2 regions of the Sphingomonas sp. VDB2 genome follow, and region 2 is predicted to be linked to the other one. Evidence: riboswitches for the same ligand, from Rfam matches in the RefSeq annotation. Region 2 holds a riboswitch; the other holds the start of a gene.

Region 1 (7,040 bases), 990 kb from region 2:
GGCCAGGATCGCCTCCGCCGCGCGCGCATCCCCGTCCCCAACGTCGGGATCGAACATTGTCACCATGCGCGGCGCGCGCGCGGACAACTCCTGAAACTCCCGTATCGCCGCGATCGGCAGGCCGGTCATGCCCGCCACCGACCATAGGTCGTGCCCCGGCCGCAGCGCCTCCCAATAGCCGTCCGGCACCGCTACATTTTTCGCGACGAACGACCGATCCAGCAAGTCTGCGTCGTGCAAGTGCAACAACAGTCCGCCCAGCAATGTGGCGACGCTGCCGGACGCCGGCGCCAGATGAAGGTCCGCAGGCAGAAGCCGCGCGCTGGGATCAGGATCGACGATCACGAGTTGCGCGCCCCTCTCCTCCCGCGCCATGGCGACCCGGTGCGTCAGCACCGGATGGCGCCGCAGCGCGCCCGCACCGATTGCGAGGATCAGCTCCGCGCCATCGACATCCTCGCCGCTCGCGGGCATAACATCTTCACCGAAGGCCGCAATCTGCGCACGCGTAGCGATGTTATGCCACGGGACATCGATATGCGCCGAACCGATGAAACCCTTCATCAGCTTGTTGGCCGCGAAATAATCCTCGGTCGGCAGGTCGCCTGCGACATGGAGTGCAACACTTGCGGGACCATGCTGGGCGATGATGTCGGACAGGCGACGCGCGGCATGGGCGATCGCGCGGTCCCGGCCGACGCGCTTGCCGGCCAGCAACGGATGCAATAGCCGGCCATCCAGTCCCGTGTCAGCGGCAAGCGCCTCACCTGCCGGACAGAGCCAGCCCATATTGGTCGGGTGAATGCGGTCGCCCTCGATGAAGACGCCCCGCGCATCGTCGTCGCTCAGGCCAGCCATGGCCCGCACGCCACAGCCCATGGCGCATCGGCCGCATAGCGTTTTAATTGCCGTCATCATCGCGCATGTAACCGATCGGGATGTCGGGAAAAAGATCGCAAAGCGCGTTCGCGGTTGAGTTGCCCGACGATGCGGCGCAAAAAGGCCGCATGATGCGCGCTCTCCTTCGATCCTTCGCCGCTATGCTCATTCTGGCGCTGTCCAACCCGGCCGGCGCCGCGAATGAACGCGGCCCGCTGGTGCTGGCCGCCGCCAGTTTGCAGGATGTGCTCGCGGTTGCGGCGGTCGAATGGGCGCGACAGGGGCATCCGCAGCCGATCCTCTCCTTCGCCGGTTCATCCGCACTGGCGCGTCAGATTCGGGCCGGGGCGCCAGCCGACCTCTTCGTTTCCGCCGACGAGGATTGGATGGACGTCGTAGAGAAGGCAGGCTCGGTCCAGGCCGGCACGCGGGCGGACATCGCCGGCAATCGGCTGGTCCTGGTCTCCCCCCTGCGTCAGCCGGTACGGCTGACGATAGGTCGGAACATGCCGATCGCCAAGGCGCTGGGTTCGTCGCGGCTCGCCATGGCCGACCCGGACAGCGTGCCAGCCGGCAAATATGGCAAGGCCGCGTTGACGACGCTTGGTGTCTGGGCGGCGGTAGCGCCCAAAGTCGTGCGTTCGGAAAATGTCCGCGCCGCGCTGGCCCTGGTAGAGCGCGGCGAAGCGCGGCTCGGCATCGTCTATGCGACCGACGCGCGCGCGTCGCGCAAGGTGCGGATCGTGGGGATCTTCCCGCCCGCCAGCCACCCGCCTATCCGCTATCCCGTTGCCCGGCTCAAGAACAGCCGGCACGCTGATGCCGACGGGTTCCGCCGCTTCCTGCTTTCGCCCAAGGGGCGCGCCGTGCTGACGCGCTACGGCTTCACCGCGCCTTGATCGCCCCCCTGTCGCCTGACGAATGGATCGTCCTGGCCCTGTCGCTCAAGGTCAGCCTGGTCGCCGTCGCCTTGAGCCTGCCGATCTGCTTCTTCCTCGCCTGGATATTGTCGCGCTGGCATTTCCCGGGAAAATTGCTGGTCGACGCGTTGGTCCATCTGCCGCTGGTGCTGCCGCCCGTGGTAACCGGATGGCTGCTCCTGTTGCTGTTCGGCATGAACGGACTGATCGGGAGTTGGTTATCCCAAGTGCTGGGCGTCACGTTGTTGTTCCGCTGGACCGGCGCAGCGCTCGCTGCCGCCATCATGGCGGTGCCGTTAATGGTGCGGGCTATCCGCCTGTCGATCGAGGCGATCGACGGGCGGCTGGAGTGTGCGGCTGCGACCCTGGGCGCCTCGCGGATGCGGATTTTCCTCACCATTTCTTTGCCGCTGGCGCTGCCCGGCGTGCTGGCCGCGGTCGTGCTGGGCTTCGCCCGGTCGCTGGGCGAATTCGGAGCAACGATCACCTTCGTGTCCGACGTGCCGGGAGAAACCCGCACCCTGCCCATCGCCATTTACGCCGCCATGCAGATGCCGAACGGGGAGCCGATCGTCACCCGCTTCGCCATAATATCGATCCTGCTGTCGCTCGGCGCGTTGATGCTATCGGAAATATTGGTGCGGCGGATCGCGCGGGGAGGACGTCATGTCATTTGACATCGACGTCAAACGGACGGTCGGAGGGCGATCGATCGCCTTATCCTGCAGCACGGAATCTCCGCTGGTAGCGCTGGTCGGCCCATCCGGCGTTGGCAAGACCAGCGTCCTCGATATGGTCGCCGGGATCGCCTCGCCCGACCGGGGCCGCATCGCCGTAGCCGGACAGACCTTGTTTGACAGCGACGCCGGGATCGATATCCCTGCCGCGCAACGGCAGGCCGGATACGTCTTTCAGGATCGTCGCCTGTTCCCCCATATGCGCGTGCGCGCCAACCTGGCATATGGCCGGCGCGCTGCCACCACGATGAACATGGACGATGTGCTCGCCTTCCTGGGCATCGGACATCTGCTCGACCGATGGCCGCACAGCCTGTCCGGCGGTGAGGCGCAGCGCGTAGCCATCGGGCGGGCCTTGCTATCCGGTCCGCGCTTTTTGTTGCTGGACGAACCCCTGTCGTCGCTCGATCGTGACCGCAAGGCGGATATTCTGGACGCGATCGACCAGATCCGTGGACGCAGCCCGATCCCGATCCTCTACGTCACGCACGATATCGGCGAAGCCGAGCGGCTTTCCGCGCTGGTCGTGACCATGCGCGAATAGCATTAGGCCTGTTCCTACTCTCCTGCGACAGCCGCATCCTGCCTGTTTCGCCATAACCGAGCCGTTGTCGACCGATAGGCCTTTCCACGTCGCCTTCCGCATATTAGAGGGGCGCATCCCCGGGGGGCCGCTCATGCGCGGCTGAGAGGTGGTCAGCAGACCACGACCCGCTGAACCTGATCCGGCTGATACCGGCGTAGGGAGGGCAATGCGGCACGCCGCAGGTCCCTCCATGTGGAGTGGACGCGTGACGATGACGATTGCATTTATCCCTGTTGGCCGTGCGGCGCTGGCGACCGCGCTCCTCTTTTCCGCTCATGCCGCGCGGGCGGCGGAGGCCGACGAACCGGGTCGCGCGACCATAGAGGTCACGGGCTATCCCGATCCCCAAGGCCTGCTGCCCGATCAGAGCGCGCCCAAGGCGGTCAGTTCGATCGCCGAAGCCTTCATCAGCAAACAGGCGCCGACGCTCAACGCCTTCCAGTTGGTCAACCTGCTGCCCGGCGCGAACGTCTCGTCCAGCGACCCCTATGGCCTGTCCGCGACGTCCAGCCTGACGTTGCGCGGTTTGGGGCAGGACCAGATCGGCGTGCTGCTGGAAGGCGCGCCGCAAAATGATATCGGCTATTATTACGCCTATCCCTCCCAATTTGCCGACGCTGAAAATGTGCGGCAGATCGCGCTGGCGCAGGGCGCGGCGGACATCGATGCGCCGGTCGTTGCTGCGGCGGGCGGCACGCTGTCGCTGACGCTGGCCGATCCCAAGGCGGATATGGGCGGGCTGGTCAATCTGTCGGTCGGTTCCTATGACCAGCGGCGCGCCTTCCTGCGGTTCGACACGGGGGAGATCGGGCAGAGCGGCCTCAAGGCGTTCGTCTCCTACTCCAACAACCGCGCGGATAACTGGCGCGGGGCGGGCTTTGACAAGCGCCAGCATATCGACGCGAAGCTGCTGCACGAATGGGGCGAGGGCAACCGCGCGAGCCTGACCATATCCTATAATGACGCGATCACCTCGATTTATCCCAGCCCGACCATGGCGGACTGGAAAGCCAATGGGCGCGGCTTCAACTTCACCCAACGATACAGCGAAGGCGACACCAGCTATTGGCGGCTTTATCGCGCGCCGTTCCGCAATCTCTATTTCGCCGCGCCGCTGCATCTGCAACTGAGCGACGGGCTGACCTTCGACAGCAGCGCCTATCTGCAAATGGGCCATGGCAATTCGCCTTACGGCACGCAACTCGCCACCACCGGCAATTATCTGGGCACGGAAGAACTGACGCAGCCGATCGCGCTGCCGGGCGCCGTGGATGGCGTGGCGACCGTGCTGGGCAACTGGACCGGCAAGCAGCGGCGCGTCGGCGATGTCAGCAAGCTGACGATGCAGGCGGGCGTCCACACCATCACGGCAGGCCTGTGGTTCGACTATGGCACCGACCGCGTGACCCAAAGCTATACGTCGATCGACGCGACCGGGCGGCCGGTCGATGTCTGGGGCTATCAGGACAAAGCGATCCGCACCGCCGATGGGCGGCTGCTCGCCTATGAAAATCAGCGCACGGTCACCGTGACCAAGGGCTTTTTCCTGGCGGACAGCATTGCGGTGACGCCGCGCCTGACCGTCGATATGGGGTTCAAGGGCGTCAGCCTGCTGCGCAACGGCCGCAACTATCTGCCGGGGCCGCAGTCCAGGGTGCATGTCGACAGCTTCGCCGCCTTGCCCCGCGCGGCGGTTCATTACCGGCTGGACGATCAGCAGCAATTGTTCGCCAACATCACCACCAATTTCCGCACGCCCAACGAGTTTGCGCTCTACAACAGCTATTATGGTGGCGAGCTGGTCAGCCAAGGCACCGGCGCGCTCAAGAATGAATATAGCGTCTCGCAGGAACTGGGCTACCGCTATATCGGCCCCAACCTGTCGCTTTCGCTGACCGCCTTCCACTATCGGTTCCGTAACCGGCAGGTGGCGACGGTGGTCGATAGCGGTGGGGCGCTGGTCAATTCGACCATCAACGGCGGCAGCCAGACCGGCTATGGGCTGGATGGCGAGATCGACTATCGCCCGGCCAAGGGGTTCAGCCTCTATGCCTCGGGCGAATATCTGCACACGCGGCTGAACGACGATCTGCTGGTGGGTGGCGATCTGTTGCCGACCAAGGGGAAGCGCGCCGTCAGCAGCCCGCGCGCCCAGTTCGCCGTCGGCAGCACCTATGATGACGGTCGCCTGTTCGGCAGCACCGCGCTCAAATATGTCGGCCGCCAATATGCGACCTTCATGAATGACGAGAGCATCAAGGGCTATGCCACGCTCGATCTGGCGATCGGCGTGCATCTGGCCGGGCTGATCGACGCGAACGCCATGGACCTTCGGCTGAACGCGATCAACGTCACCAACCCGCGCGTCCTGTCGGGCGTGTATGCGATCAGCAGCAATGCGCGCGATACGATCGGCCGCAACGGCGCGCTGATCGCGGGTTCCGCCCCCAGCTATTATATCGGCAGCGGACGCGCGTTCGTGGCGACGCTGTCGCGGGCCTTCTGACCATGAGCGGCGGCCATCGCGTGCATGGCATGGGAACGGCGCTCGAAGCGCCGACATGGCCAGCCATCACGCGGGCCGAGGCGGAAGTCGTGCTGGATCGCTTCCCCGATGCGGGACGACTGATCGACCTTCGCTGGCATTCACCGCGCCCCTTTTCGGCGGCGACGCTGATCGACACCGACCGGGGCGCCTATTTCCTCAAGCGCCATCATCAATGGCTCCGCACGCCCGCCGCGCTGGCGGAGGAACATGGGTTCATGGCGCATCTGCGGGCGGCGGGCCTGTCGGTGCCCGATGTCATGACGGCGGCGGACGGGACGGGCGCCATCGCGCTGGGTGCTTGGACCTATGAACTGCACCGCGATGCGCCGGGCATCGACCTGTACCGCGACCGGCTGTCCTGGACGCCCTTCCTGACGCCGGGCCATGCCTGTGAAGCCGGTGCGGCGCTGGGACGGCTGCACCGCGCCGCGCAGGATTTCACAGCCCCTTCGCGCGGCGACCATCCGCTGATCGCCAGCTTCACCATCCTGCCCGCCGGCGATCCTCTGGCAGCGGCGGACGCCTATGTCGCCGCCCGTCCGGGGCTTGCGCGCTATCTGGCCGCCAAGCCCTGGAAGCAGACATTGGCGCGCCTGTTCGCAGCGCTGGGCGAAGGGCTTGCCGAGCGACTGGCGGGGCAGGCGCCGCTCTGGACCCATGGCGACTGGCACCCGTCCAACCTCCTCTGGTCGGCGGATGGCAAGGTCGACACCATCTTCGATTTCGGATTGGCGACGCGCACCTGCGCGCTCCACGATCTCGCCACCGCGATCGAGCGCACCGCGTTCCGATGGCTGGACATGGGGCAGGACGACGCGCTGGGGGATGTCGATGCAGCCATGGCGATCCTGGCCGGTTATCGGACGATAGTGCCGCTCGACCGCGCCGATGTGGACGCGCTCGTGCATCTCCTGCCGCTGGTCCATCTGGAATTCGCCCTGTCGGAAATCGACTATTTCGCCGGCATCGTCGGCGATCTTGATCAGGCAGCCGTCGCCTGGCAGGATTATCTGGTCGGCCACGCCGACTGGTTCCTGTCCGCACCGGGACAGGATTTTCTGCATCGGTTCGCACAAGAGGCGATGGCCTGATGTCGATGCTGGAGATCGTCGCCGTCGCCGTCAGCTTCATCGGCATATGGCTCACGGCGAAACGACGCATGCTGTGCTGGCCGGTCAATCTGCTAGCCTGCGCCCTCTATTTCAAGATTTTCCTCGACGTCCGCCTCTATGCCGACATGCTGTTGCAATCGCTGTTCGGCGTCGCGATCCTCTATGGCTGGTTGCGCTGGGCGCGGGGCCGGGACGATGCCGGAGAGGTGGGGGTGATGCCTCTCCCGCCCACGCGGGCCGCCGCTAATCTGGCTGCCG
Region 2 (7,040 bases):
AGCCGTTCCGCCCAATCGGAACCGCAATTGCGGGCGCGGATGCAGTCGACTTCGCTGACATGCATCGCATCCATCATGCGCGACAATTCTTCGTCCGTTTGAGGCTGACGTGCGACATAGCAGTGGGAATATGATCCGTCCGGCGGCCATGCCAAAAGGTCGGGCGCCACATCCTCCCATACACCGCAGGATATGCAGCACCCATCCTCCACATAGAAGATGCCCGGCACATTAGCCGGATGCGGCGGCAGCGGCGTGTAAATCGGTTTCACCGAAACTTTGTGGGTGAGCCGCGACAAAAGTTCACCCAACCAACCTAAGGTCATAGGCCGCGTCCCTCAATCATGCTCCCTGCCGCCAGCACCCATATAGAGTTCGCTGCCGCTGTCCTTGAAGACCTTGCTCATCTCTTCCATGCCCTTGAGCGCGGCGGCCTTGCTGGCGGCGGCGGTTTCTGCGCCGGTGGGGCCGGTGGCGATGAAGCCTTCGACATTCTGGTTCTGTTTGGCGGCGAAGTCGCGGACGTCCTGACTGATCTGCATGGAGCAGAATTTGGGGCCGCACATCGAGCAGAAATGCGCGCTCTTCGCGCCTTCGGCCGGGAGCGTCTGGTCGTGATATTGCTCCGCCGTTTCGGGGTCGAGGCTGAGGTTGAACTGGTCGCGCCAGCGGAATTCGAAGCGGGCGCGGCTGAGCGCGTCGTCGCGGACCTGCGCGGCCGGGTGCCCCTTGGCCAGGTCGGCGGCGTGGGCGGCGAGCTTGTAGGTGACGACGCCGACCTTCACATCGTCGCGGTCGGGCAGGCCCAGATGCTCCTTGGGCGTGACGTAGCAGAGCATCGCCGTGCCGTACCAGCCGATCTGCGCCGCGCCGATGCCGCTGGTGATGTGGTCATAACCCGGTGCGATGTCGGTGGTGAGCGGCCCCAATGTGTAGAAGGGCGCTTCGCCGCAGACCTGGAGCTGCTTTTCCATATTCTCCTTGATCTTGTGCATCGGCACATGGCCCGGCCCTTCGATCATGACCTGCACATCCTGTTTCCAGGCGCGGTGGGTCAGTTCGCCCAGCGTGTAGAGTTCGGAGAATTGCGCTTCGTCATTGGCGTCGGCGATCGATCCGGGGCGCAGGCCGTCGCCCAAGGAATAGGCGATGTCATAGGCCTTCATGATCTCCGTGATCTCGTCGAAATGATCGTAGAGGAAGCTTTCCTTGTGATGGGCGAGGCACCATTTCGCCATGATCGATCCGCCGCGCGATACGATTCCGGTGACGCGCCTGGCCGCCATCGGGATATAGGCGAGGCGCACGCCCGCATGGATGGTGAAATAATCGACGCCCTGCTCGGCCTGCTCGATCAGCGTGTCGCGGAAAATCTCCCAGGTCAGGTCTTCGGCGACGCCGCCGACCTTTTCCAGCGCCTGGTAGATGGGGACGGTGCCGATCGGGACGGGCGAGTTGCGCAGGATCCATTCGCGCGTGTCGTGGATGTTGCGCCCGGTGCTGAGGTCCATCACCGTGTCCGCACCCCAGCGGATCGACCAGACCAGCTTGTCGACTTCGCTCGCCACGTCGGACGCGACGGCGCTGTTGCCGATATTGGCGTTGATCTTGACCAGGAAATTGCGGCCGATCGCCATCGGCTCGGATTCGGGATGGTTGATGTTGTTGGGGATGATGGCGCGGCCGCGGGCGATTTCGTCGCGGACGAATTCGGGCGTCACATAATCGGGGATGGACGCGCCAAAGCTTTCGCCGTCGCGGACATAGGATGCGAGTCGGGCGCGGCCAAGATTTTCGCGTTCCGCCACATATTCCATTTCCGGCGTGATGATGCCGCGGCGGGCATAATGCATCTGGGAGACGTTGGCGCCGGGCCTGGCGCGCAGCGGGCGCTTGACGAGGTTCGGGAAGGGCTGGACGCGTCCATTTCTGGATTCCGGCACCGTCGAGACTGTGCCGGTGGCGCTGCGATCCGGGCCTTTGAGGCCATTATCCTCCGGCTTGATTGCGCGGGCGGCATATTCCTCGACATCGCCGCGGGCCATGATCCAGTCGCGCCGCAACTGGGGCAGTCCCGCCATGATGTCGATGCGGACATCGGGATCGCTATAGGGGCCGGACGTGTCGTAGACGCGCACCGGCGGCTCGCCGCTGCCCGGCTCCAGATGGATTTCGCGCATCGCGACCTTCAGCGGGCCGACATGGATCTTCTTCGACCCCCGGATGGGGCCGGTGGTGACTTTCATAGCGGCCTGCCGGCCGGTGGAGCCTTCGGCTTCGGGCATTTCGGTACGGGCGGCGACATCTGCCATGAGGATACCTTTCAGAGGGAAAGTGTGGCGCGGCCGGTGAGGCCCGCAAGGAAGAGGAGAAGGCCGAGTATCAGGGCGATCAGCGCCCAGGTGCGGATGAAATTCGTCGACCAGTGGCCGATGCGGATCAGCGGACCGGGTACGGCCAGCAAGGTCGCGCCTTCGATCAGGGCGACATAGCCGATCAGGCTGACGATAATGGCGAGCGGGTCGGTCCAGATGCTGTGGATCAGCACCAGCGTGCCGCCGACGGCGAAGACGGCGAAGCCGAGCGCCACGACCAGCCCCGGCGACCGGTTGAGATCGTCCATCACCGCGCGCCAGCGCTGCGGACTGGCAAGCCCGCCCAGGCCGATGACGATCATGTAGAGGCCGATAATTTCGGCCAGGCGCAGCGTCAGAACGGAAATCGTATCCATGGGCCGCCTCTCTTCGTCTCTTTTCAAGGACGCGGGGCGGGTGCGGTCTGCTGGTTACACAAGCCGTTCCCTCCCTACGCCGGTCTCAACCAGATCAGGTTCAACGGGTCGTGGCCACATCAGCCACCTCTCAACCGCCTGTGCGCGGTCCCCCGGGGATGCTGGACAGGGTAAGGACTAAACGGCACAAGGTCCAGCACCATATGTTCGATCACCCATCCTCCGACCGGCCTGGCCCCGATCTGTCCACCAAGGCTGGCCGCAAGGCGTGGCGGCACGAGATGCGGATGGTGGCGGTGCGGCCGCGCCGCTGGGGACTGTGGCTGCTGACGCTGGGTTTCCTGCTGGTGATGGCCCCTGCCGCCTTCGGCCTGCACAGCCTGTGGGGCTGGTCGCCCAGTTTCATCGGGAGCCTGTTGATGCTGGCGGCGTTACCCCTGTTGATAGCGAGCGCGGTGTTGCGGGCGCGCTATATGAAGGGGCGATCGACTTTGCCGGGGGACAAGTACTGATGAAAAAGAGGATGATGCTGTTGGTGACTGCGGCTTTGTTGACCGGCGCCGGCGCGCCCCCTTCGCCTGTTTCGGCCCCTGCCCCGGCGGACGACCCGTTCCTATGGCTGGAGGATTGGACCGGCCCGCGCGCGATGCAATGGGTGGAGGCGGAGAATAAGGCGACGGTCGCGACCCTGCAGGGCGATCCGCGCTATGCCGGTTACTTCAAGGACGCGCTGGCGATCGCATCGGCCAAGGACCGGATCGCCATGCCGATGCTGATCCACGGCCGGGTCTATAATGTCTGGCGCGACGCCGATCATCCGCAGGGCATATGGCGCTATACCAGCGAGGCTGATTATGCGACCGACGCGCCGCGCTGGACGACGGTGCTGGACCTGGACGCGCTGTCGAAGGCCGATGGCAAGAAATGGGTGTGGAAGGGCGCGTCCATCCTGGACCCCGACGAGCGGCTGGCGCTGATCCATTTGTCCGATGGCGGCGAGGATGCCGTGACCTTGCGCGAGTTCGATCTGGTGACCGGGCAGTTCGTGGAGGGCGGGTTCGCCATTCCCACCTCCAAACAGAATGAGGACTGGCTGGACAAGGACACGATCCTGCTCGCCCGCGATTGGGGCGCCGATGCACAGGGGGGCAGCATGACGGCGTCGGGCTATCCCTTCGTGGTGAAGGCATTGAAGCGCGGGCAGCCGCTGTCCGCCGCACAGGAAATCTATCGCGGCGCGCCCAGCGATCAGGTCGGGACGTTTCCCATGGTCCTGTCTGATGGCGCGGGCAATCGCGCCGCTTTCCTCTATCGCGGCGTCACCTTCTTCGGCAACGAAACCTATCTCGTCACCGCCGATGGCGTGAAGAAGCTCCCCCTGCCGGCCAAGAGCCAGTTGCAGGGCATGGTACAGGGTCAGGTGCTGATCCAGACCAGTCAGGACTGGGCCAGTGGCGGCGTGACCGTCCCGACGGGATCGCTGGCGGCGGTGCCGTTGAAGGCGCTGCAATCCGGCGAGACATTGAAGCCGCAGATTCTGTTCGCGCCCAATGCGCGCCAGTCGATCGATGGGGTGACGGCGACAAAGGATCGGGTGATCCTGGCCATCAACGACAATGTGCGCGGAAGGGTGCAGGTGCTGACGCCGGGCAAGGACAGGTGGACGACCACCCCCGTCGCCCTGCCCGACAATGCGACCATCTCGATCGCGACATCCACTCACAAGAGCGACAAGGCCTATCTGTCGGTCGCCGGCTTCCTAGCGCCGACGACGCTCTGGGCGATCGACGCGGCAAACCCCGCGCCGCGCCAAGTGAAGGCGATGCCTGCGCGGTTCGACGCCGCTGGCCTGATGGTCGATCAGTTCGAGGCGACATCGACCGACGGGACGAAAATCCCCTATTTCATCGTCCACCGCAAGGATATGAAGCCGGACGGTTCCATCCCGGCGATCATGACCGCCTATGGCGGCTTCGAGGTGCCGATGACGCCCAGCTATGCGGCGATCACCGGCAAGCTGTGGCTGGAACGGGGTAACAGTTTCGTGCTGGCCAATATCCGTGGCGGTGGCGAGTTCGGCCCGGCCTGGCATGAGGCGGGACTGAAGACCAAGCGGCAGATCATCTATGATGATTTCGCGGCGGTGGCGCAGGATATTTTTGCGCGCAAATTATCGTCGCCCGGGAAATTCGGCATCTATGGCGGGTCCAACGGCGGCCTGTTGATGGGCGTCGAGTTCAACCAGCATCCCGACCTCTGGAACGCGGTAACGATCCAGGTGCCTTTGCTGGATATGGTGCGCTACGAGCAGATCGCGGCCGGCGCGTCCTGGGTCGACGAATATGGCAGCGTGTCGGTGCCGGAGGAGAAGGCGTTTCTGCAAAGGATTTCGCCTTATGCGAACATCCGGCGGGGGGTGAAATATCCCACGCCCTATATCTGGACGACGACCAAGGATGACCGTGTGGGGCCGCAACATGCGCGCAAGTTCGCGGCGCGGCTGAAGGATTATGGGCTGCCCTATTATTTTTACGAGGATACGGCCGGGGGCCATGCGGGCGACGCGGATATCGCGCAGGGCGCGCGGTTGCAGGCGATGCAGATGGTGTATTTCAGTCGGCAGTTGGAAGGCGCCGATCGGTGATATGGGGTCGGCGGCGGGAGATGTCCGCCGCCCGGCATGTTGGGTTGGACATGGCGCGGGCAATAAAAAACCCCGCTCTGTGGGCGGGGTTATGGGGTGCAATGGACCCCGGCCTTTGCGGGGGAACGCAAATCTTTGCGTTCGCGTTGCTCACTGGGATGTAATTTGGTTGCGGGAGCAGGATTTATGGGCCTTTTGGCCCATGGTCTTCGCCGGGTTTTGCCCGGCTCCGGCTGAACGCGACCTTCAGCTTATGAGCCTGACGGGACGGCAGCACCAAAGGCAGTTCGGGTTGAACGCCGACGGCTGATGATCCTGGGGATCATCGGGCCAGGTCGCCTGCCTGCTGACGTGGGCTGTGGTTGACTGGGTGCGACCTGTGGTTGCGGGAGCAGGATTTGAACCTGCGACCTTCAGGTTATGAGCCTGACGAGCTACCGGGCTGCTCCATCCCGCGCCAGAGGCACGACCAGAGATCGCAAAAGACGTTGTGAATGGGTTTTTTGTGTTCCGATATATGCGCGAGCTTCAATGCCTGGCGACGCCCTACTCTTCCAGTGCTTGAGCAATAGTACCATCGGCGCAGACTGGTTTCACGGCCGAGTTCGGGATGGGATCGGGTGGGTCACAGACGCTATGGTCACCAAGCAATGAAGCTGGCGCATATATGGGTTTTTGATCGATGCCGTGCACATTTTGGTTCGTATATAAACATATATCTGGGCTGGCTTAACAACCTACGATCGCTGACGATTGCTGTTTCCAGCACTGTCGTTGATGGTGGGACTCTTAAGCGCGAATAGGACAATTAGTATCGGTTAGCTTCATGCGTTACCGCACTTCCACATCCGATCTATCAAGGTCGTGGTCTTCGACCGTCCTAAGAAATCTTATCTTGAGGGAGGCTTCCCGCTTAGATGCTTTCAGCGGTTATCCCGTCCATACATAGCTACCCAGCTGCGCTCCTGGCGGAACGACTGGTACACCAGAGGTATGTTCAACCCGGTCCTCTCGTACTAGGGTCAACTCCTCTCAAATTTCGACGCCCACGGCAGATAGGGACCAAACTGTCTCGCGACGTTCTGAACCCAGCTCACGTACCACTTTAATTGGCGAACAGCCAAACCCTTGGGACCTGCTCCAGCCCCAGGATGTGATGAGCCGACATCGAGGTGCCAAACGATTCCGTCGATATGAGCTCTTGGGAATCATCAGCCTGTTATCCCCGGCGTACCTTTTATCCGTTGAGCGATGGCCCTTCCACGAGGGACCACCGGATCACTATGACCGACTTTCGTCTCTGCTCGACTTGTCAGTCTCGCAGTCAGGCGGGCTTATGCCATTGCACTCTAACAGACGGTTTCCAACCGTCCTGAGCCCACCATCGCGCGCCTCCGTTACTCTTTAGGAGGCGACCGCCCCAGTCAAACTACCCACCACAGAGGGTCCCTGTACCGGATAACGGTACGAGGTTAGACATCAGAAAACAGCAGGGTGGTATTTCACCTATGGCTCCACATCAACTGGCGTCGATGCTTCAAAGCCTCCCACCTATGCTACACAGCTCTTTCCTAATGCCACTCTGAAGTTGCAGTAAAGGTGCACGGGGTCTTTCCGTCTAACCGCGGGTACTCCGCATCTTCACGGAGAATTCAATTTCGCTGA

Evidence for each region. Region 2 has a riboswitch for thiamine pyrophosphate ahead of ABT375_RS13335 (DUF2065 domain-containing protein). Riboswitches for the same ligand answer to the same signal wherever they lie in the genome.
Region 1: it holds a riboswitch for thiamine pyrophosphate, as region 2 does, so the genes downstream of both, ABT375_RS08295 (TonB-dependent receptor) here and ABT375_RS13335 (DUF2065 domain-containing protein) in region 2, are expected to answer to the same signal.

The regions. Positions count from the first base shown of each region.
Region 1 covers NZ_CP159615.1:1,674,783-1,681,822, forward strand. The annotation lists gene ABT375_RS08275 (molybdopterin oxidoreductase family protein) at 1-915, opposite strand, end outside; gene modA (molybdate ABC transporter substrate-binding protein) at 1,008-1,778, shown strand; gene modB (molybdate ABC transporter permease subunit) at 1,778-2,476, shown strand; gene ABT375_RS08290 (ATP-binding cassette domain-containing protein) at 2,466-3,080, shown strand; TPP riboswitch at 3,191-3,300, shown strand; gene ABT375_RS08295 (TonB-dependent receptor) at 3,334-5,628, shown strand; gene ABT375_RS08300 (phosphotransferase enzyme family protein) at 5,631-6,761, shown strand; gene pnuC (nicotinamide riboside transporter PnuC) at 6,761-7,040, shown strand, end outside.
Region 2 covers NZ_CP159615.1:2,668,845-2,675,884, reverse strand. The annotation lists gene ABT375_RS13345 (ferredoxin) at 1-326, opposite strand, end outside; gene thiC (phosphomethylpyrimidine synthase ThiC) at 339-2,312, opposite strand; gene ABT375_RS13335 (DUF2065 domain-containing protein) at 2,324-2,731, opposite strand; TPP riboswitch at 2,786-2,896, opposite strand; gene ABT375_RS13330 (hypothetical protein) at 2,935-3,243, shown strand; gene ABT375_RS13325 (prolyl oligopeptidase family serine peptidase) at 3,243-5,375, shown strand; tRNA gene ABT375_RS13320 (tRNA-Met) at 5,756-5,832, opposite strand; rRNA gene rrf (5S ribosomal RNA) at 5,909-6,023, opposite strand; rRNA gene ABT375_RS13310 (23S ribosomal RNA) at 6,165-7,040, opposite strand, start outside.